Regions from separate parts of the Kribbella sp. NPDC048837 genome, predicted to be linked through region 1. Evidence: riboswitches for the same ligand, from Rfam matches in the RefSeq annotation. Region 1 holds a riboswitch; the other holds the start of a gene.
What was found. A riboswitch is a leader RNA that binds a small molecule or an ion and turns the genes downstream of it on or off. The one in region 1 is predicted to bind FMN.

Region 1 (3,382 bases):
TCGGAGTGACCGGGCTCGTCGGGATGCAACCGCCACTGCCACAGACTGCCGGCACCGTAGACGACGCCCATCGTCCCGCCCGCGCACAGGTTGCTCCACGCCTCGTGCCCCTGCCACCAGCCGGCTCCCACGCCGGTCCGGCCGGTGTTCTCGTACGTCGGTTCGCCGTTCGCGACCGCCCGTACGGGTTCGTTCCGCCACATGTCCGCCACGCGTTCCGGCACGTGTTCACCCGTGTGTCCGGTCTGGCACCACTGGAAGTCCAGCCAGTCCGCGTCCTGGTGAGCCCGCGCGTGGATGTGTGGCCGGTAGTGGATGCCCGTCGGCTGGCCGTAGCAGTCCGCCGCGTGGACCTCGGCGCCACCCGCGGCGACCTGCGGCTCGAACCCCGTCCCGTCCCCGCCGACCAGGTAGATCGCGGGCTGAGCGCCGTACCGGGCGACGAGGTAGCGGCAGTACGCGGCGTACTCAGCCGGCGGTACGACGGTGCCGGCGACGTCGAGGCCCTTCCACCCGAAGCCCTGGAACACGGGCTGCAGGACCGGGACCAGCCCGTGCTCGACCAGGATCGTGAGCAGCTCGTCGAGGTACTGGAAGTACGCGAAGTTCGGCTCCCGCAGATGCCCGTCGGCGAGATCCTCGAAGGCCACGTCGAAGCCCTCGTCCTGGGTCCGGTCGCGCGGCCCGACCGCGCGCATGTCCGGCTGGACGGTCATCAGCAGGACCGCGTTGAACCCCTTGGCCTGCCGGTCGGCGGCGTACTCGCGGACCTGCTCGGGCGTCGCCCGCCACGGCAGCGCCCACGCGGTGTCCGCGACCAGGATCGCGGGCGTCCCGTCGGCGTGCACCAGGCTGCGGCCGCCGGGCGCCATCCGCCAGAACCCGTGCCGGTAGAACGGATTCGGCTCGTCCTCGGCGACCCCGACCGTGAACTCACCGCCCGACCAGGTCCAGCGACCGGGTTCGGGGGCCGCGAAGCGGACCTTCCAGGTATCGCCGCCGTCGGCGAACACCGGACGCCGCAACCGGAGGCCGCTCTCGTGCTCGAACTCCACCCACTCCTCCGCGGAAGTCAGCGAGAGTTCGATCGGACGCCAGACGACTGAGATGGACATGACACTCCCGAGGGGGGTTCGGACCGATAAACTGACCGCTGAATCTGCAAGACCACACGTGCTCTGGGGTCGGTGAAATTCCGAGCCGGCGGTGACAGTCCGCGACCCGTGCACCCGCGAGGGTGTCCGGTTGACCTGGTGGAACTCCGGGACCGACGGTGAAAGTCCGGATGGGAAGACGCACGTGGCAGTCTTCGCGGTGCCCGTGCGACGCCTGCCGTCGTGCGGTCTCGTGGAGCTTGTCGTTGCCCCGGAGTGCCATGCCATGTCACGCCGAGAGGACAGCGACCGTGAGCACCGCGACCACTTTGGACACCATTCAGCGAGCGATCGACGAGATCGCCCTCGGGCGACCCGTCGTGGTCGTCGACGACGAGGACCGCGAGAACGAGGGCGACCTGACCTTCGCCGCGAGCCTGGCCACCCCCGAACTGATGGCGCTGCTCGTCCGCCACACCAGCGGGTACGTCTGCGCGCCGTCCGCGGCCGAGATCCTCGACAAGCTCGAGCTGCCGCTGATGGTGCCGCACAACCAGGACAGCCTGCGGACGGCCTACACCGTCTCGATCGACGCGAGCACCGGCGTCGGCACCGGCATCTCGGCCGCCGACCGGGCCCGGACCGTCCGCGTGCTGGCCGACCCGGCGGCCCGGCCCGCGGATCTGATCCGGCCCGGTCACATCCTGCCGCTGCGCGCGGTCGACGGCGGGGTCCGGCAGCGGCCCGGTCACACCGAGGCCACCGTCGAGCTCGTCCGGCTCGCCGGACTGCCACCGGTCGGCGTGATCGGCGAGCTGATGAACGACGACGGCACTCTGATGACCGGCGCCGACCTGCGCACGTTCGCCGATACCCATGGCTTCGCGATGATCTCGATCGCCGACCTGGTCACTTACCTGTCGTGACCAGCCGCCGGGCGGCGTCCGCGATGCCGTCCGGCGAGAGCCCGTACCGGTCCAGCAGGTAGCCGGCCGAGCCCGTGGGGGCGAACTCGGGGAACCCGAGGATCGACACCCTGGCCGGATGATGCTGGACGACGGTCTCCGCGACGGCCCCGCCGAGGCCGCCACCGGACACCGCCTCCTCGGCGGTCACGATTCCGGCCGTCTCCCGCGCGGCCGCGACCACGGCGTCGATGTCCAGCGGCTTCACCGTCGGCATCGACAGCACCCGGGCCGAGATCCCCTCCTCGGCGAGCCGTTCGGCCGCGGCGATCGCCCGCCACAGCACGGTCCCGTTGCTGATCAGCGTCACGTCGCCACCATCGCGAACCGTGATCGCCCTGCCCAGCTGGAACTCGTAGTCGTCGGCGTACACCTTGGGCACGCTCATCCGGCTGACCCGGATGAACACCGGCCCGTCCGAGGCGGCCGCCCACCGCAGCGCCGCCGCGGTCTCGATCGGGTCGGCCGGCACGATCACGGTCATGTTGGCGATCGCCCGCAACCAGGCGATGTCCTCGACCGAGTGGTGCGTCGGGCCGAGTTCGCCGTACGCGACGCCCGGGCTCATGCCGCAGAGCTTCACGTTGGTGTTCGAGTAGGCGACATCGGCCTTGATCTGCTCCAGCGCGCGGCCGGTCAGAAAGCACGACGCGGCCGAGACGAACGGGATGCGGCCTCCGTTGGCCAGGCCGGAGGCGACCCCGACCATGTCCTGCTCGGCGATGCCGACGTTGATCAGCCGGTCCGGGAACGCCTTGCGGAAACTGTTCAGCTTGCTCGACCCGACCGAGTCGTTCACCACGCCGACGATCCGGTGGTCCGCGTGCGCGAGCTCCGCCAGGGTGTCGACGTACGCGTCCCGGCAGTCGTACCGCGGCTGGTCGGCGATCGAGGGGCTGTGGACGACGGTCATGCCGGCTCCTTGGCATATCTGGGAACAACAGCTTCCAGCTCGGCCAACGCCTGCTGGTACTCCGCCTCGTTCGGCACGCGGTGGTGCCAGGCGACGTTGTTGCTCATGTACGAGATCGGGTGGCCCTTGTGCGTGTGGGCGATCACGAACGTCGGCTTGCCCGGCCGGAACGGTACGGCGGACAGCACGTCGAGCAGCTCACCGTGGTCGTGGCCGTTCACCTCGACCACCGCGAACCCGAACGCGGTCGCCTTCTCGGGCAGCGGATCGAGGTCGTTGGTCTCCTTGGTGGTCGCACCCTGCTGCAGCCGGTTCCGGTCGACGATCACGGTCAGCCGGTCCAGCTGATACTGCGAGGCCGCCATCATCGCCTCCCAGTTGCTGCCCTCCTGCAGCTCGCCGTCCCCGAC
Region 2 (3,382 bases), on a different contig from region 1:
GATCACATCGACCTCGAGGTTGACGGTGTCGCCGACGTGGTTACGCCCCAGGACGGTGAGTTCGAGCGTGGTCGGGATCAGACTGACCCCGAAGGTGCCGCTGCTGTCGTCCACGTCGGTGACAGTGAGCGAGACGCCGTCGATGGCGATCGAGCCCTTCTCGGCGACGTACCTGAGGATGCTCGCGGGTGCGGCGACCCGGACGTTCTCCCAATGCTCGGACGGCGTGCGGCTGGCGATCGTACCGACGCCGTCGACGTGGCCCTGGACGATGTGGCCGCCGAGCCGCTCGTGGGCGGCAATCGCGCGCTCCAGGTTGACCCGCGCCCCCTTGGTCGCCTGGCCCAGGCTGGTGCGCTCGAGCGTCTCGCGCATCACGTCGGCGGTGAACGTACCGTCGCCGGTCTCGACCACGGTCAGGCAGCACCCGTTGACCGCGATCGAGTCGCCGTGGCCGGCGTCCTCGGTCACCTTCGGGCCGCGGATGGTGAGCCGGGCGGCGTCACCTTCGAGCAGGTCGAGGGCTTCGACGGTGCCGAGCTCCTCGACGATTCCGGTGAACATTCAGGATTTCCTTTGCGAGTCGAGCGGCGTCAGGGTCAGCCGGACGTCGTCGCCGAGGCGGGTGACGTCCGCTAGCTTGAACCGCCGCAGGTGGTCGATCGATTCCGCGCCCAGGTCGCCGATCGCGCCGTACCCGGAGCCGAGCACGGCCGGGGCGACGTACGCGACGATCTGGTCGACCAGCTGGGCACGGAGGAACGCGGCGGCCAGCGTCGGGCCGCCTTCGAGCCAGAGGTGCCGGATCTGCCGGTCGTCCAGCTGCCGGAGTACCTCGGCGGGATCGTGGGTGGGCAGCAGCAGAGTCTCCGCGCGGTCGTTGCGGACCCGCGCGGTCGGTGGGATCTCACGATCGCCGACGACGACCCGGAGCGGCTGCCGTACGGCCGGTACGCCGTGCTCGTCGCGGACCGTGAGTTCGGGATCGTCGTTCAGTACGGTCTGGGTGCCGACCACGATGGCGTCGCATTCGGCCCGATGCCGGTGTACGTCGGCCCGCGCGAGCGGACCGGTGATCCACCGGCTGGTGCCATCCGGAGCCGCCGACTTCCCGTCGAGGGTGGTGGCGAACTTCCAGGTGACGAACGGCCGGCCCATCCGCACGCTGTGCAGCCAGACGTGGTTGACGGCCTCGGCCTCGGCGTACAGGACGCCTTCCTCGACCCGGATGTTCTTGCTCCGGAGCCTCTCGGCACCACCGGCGGCCTGGTTGTTCGGGTCGGGTACGGCGTACACGACGCGGGTGATCCCGGCCTCGATCAGCGCATCGGCACACGGCCCGGTCCGGCCGGTGTGATTACAGGGCTCCAGCGTCACGTACGCCGTACCGCCCCGCGCGAGCGACCCCGCCATCCGCAGGGCGACGATCTCGGCGTGGGGGCCACCGGCAACGGCATGGAAGCCCTCACCCACCGGATGCCCGTCCCGCCCGGTGATCACGCAGCCGACCACCGGGTTGGGATGCGTGCCGCCGATACCTTTCGCGGCCAACTCGATCGCACGCCGCATCCAGGCGACGTCGATCGGCGAAACGTTGCTCACTACGGCCCCTCGTTGTCACGGACGCACTCCGGGGCCATGACAACCGGCGCACACGCGCTGCCGTCCGGGTGCTCCGCGCGGGCCTGGTCGCTACCCGCCGGACCGCCGCCCACCGCGGGCAGCGTCACCGGACGCCAGAGCGCACCCGCCGATCGCGTGCGCCTCCCATCCGGACTTTCACCGTCGGTCCTGGAATTCCACCAGGTCAACCAACCGCCAAACCGCAGCGGCCGGGTCGCGGACTGTCACCGCCGGCTCGGAATTACACCGACCCCGGAGCACGCGAGTGGGTTCACTCGTGATTCAAGTATGCCCCTCCCCCCAATCACCACCACGACCCAGGTCACATCCTGGTCCTCGACCGGCCCTCATCCGCCGGACCGCCCGGCGCGTCCTCCACCCTGGACACCATCCCGCTCGCGGCTGACCCACCCCGGGCACTACCGCTGGACGCGTCACCCACTCCGCGCGCCATCCGCCGGCGGCCGTCATCCGCCGGGGCGACCTCCCGTCTTCGGCTCACCCACCACCCCGGGCACCCTCCCGCTCGACACTCACCCACCCTCGGCACCGTCCCGCTCGCGGCTCACCCACGCCGGGCAGCGTCCCGCTCGCGGCTCACCCACGCCGGGCACTGTCCCGCTCGCGGCTCACCCACGCCGGGCACTGTCCCGCTCGGGACTCACTCACCCCGGCACCGTCCCGCTCGCCGCTCACCCACCACCTCGGGCACTGTCCGCTGGAGCTGTCATCCGCTCGGGGCGTCATCGGCTTCGAGGGCCCCGCGCTTGGGTGGCATCCGCCGGGTGAGGGCGAGTGCGACGGCCGCGACGCCGCACGCCACGGCGACTGTCAGGATCAGCGGCCGATACCCGAAGGCCTCGGCCAGCCCGGCCCCAGCCAGCGGCCCGAGCGCCTTCGCGATCGTGGTCGGCGTCGTCAGCATCCCGGAGATGGTGCCGAACCCGGTCGCGCCGTACCGACCGAGCAGGATCGCCGGCGTAGCGATCGACGACACCCCGAACCCGAGCCCGAACACCACCAGACAACCAACCGCCCCGACGACCTGCCGCCCGACCAGCGGCAACAAGGAGATCGCCACCCCCTGGAGGAAGAGGATCCCCGCGGTGATCGTCGCCATCGGCAACCACCGCGCCGACAGACTCGTCACCAACCGCCCCGTCACCGACAACAACCCGAGCAGCCCAGCCAACGTCGCCGCCCGCGCCGGCGGATGCCCCAGGCTGATCAGGTAAAGCACCAGATGAACCGAGATCACCGCCAACGCCGCACTGTGCACAACGAACGCCCCAGCCAGCAACCAAAACCCGGGATCCCGCAGCACCCGCCCAGGCGCCCCGGTCCGCTTTCCGGCAACCGCAGGCTGCGGCGCGACCCGGCGTACCGCGAACAGATGCAACGGGATCGTGGTCACGGCGAGCAGACCAGCCAGCAGAACCAGCGTGGTCCGCCAGCCATACGCATGGACGAGGTGACCGGTGAGAGGCAGGAAGATCGAGCTAGCGAGCCCACCGACCAACGTGATGGTCAGAATCGCGTTCGTCCGAGTCGCCGGAGCCGCCGCAGCCACCACCACCGCGAACGCCGGCGGATACAACACCATCGCCGAGGCAATCCCGATCCCGACAAAGACGCCGTACAACTGCCCGGTGCTCTCCACCTGCGACCACCCGAGCACCGCAACCGCCGCCAGAACCGAGCCCCACGTCATCAACCCCCGCCCGCCCCGCGCATCAAGCCAGCGTCCAACCGGGATAGA

Region 2: linked by a shared signal. The riboswitch ahead of ribD (bifunctional diaminohydroxyphosphoribosylaminopyrimidine deaminase/5-amino-6-(5-phosphoribosylamino)uracil reductase RibD) and the one ahead of ribB (3,4-dihydroxy-2-butanone-4-phosphate synthase) in region 1 are both predicted to bind FMN.

Annotation. Positions count from the first base shown of each region.
Region 1 covers NZ_JBVJHF010000002.1:181,119-184,500, reverse strand. Annotated here, with positions in the region: gene ACZ6O0_RS08860 (glycoside hydrolase family 140 protein) at 1-1,115, opposite strand, end outside; FMN riboswitch at 1,170-1,303, shown strand; gene ribB (3,4-dihydroxy-2-butanone-4-phosphate synthase) at 1,406-2,020, shown strand; gene ACZ6O0_RS08850 (transketolase family protein) at 2,004-2,972, opposite strand; gene ACZ6O0_RS08845 (transketolase) at 2,969-3,382, opposite strand, start outside.
Region 2 covers NZ_JBVJHF010000005.1:574,820-578,201, reverse strand. Annotated here, with positions in the region: gene ACZ6O0_RS26200 (riboflavin synthase) at 1-564, opposite strand, end outside; gene ribD (bifunctional diaminohydroxyphosphoribosylaminopyrimidine deaminase/5-amino-6-(5-phosphoribosylamino)uracil reductase RibD) at 565-1,602, opposite strand; FMN riboswitch at 1,755-1,888, opposite strand; gene ACZ6O0_RS26190 (MFS transporter) at 2,351-3,382, opposite strand, start outside.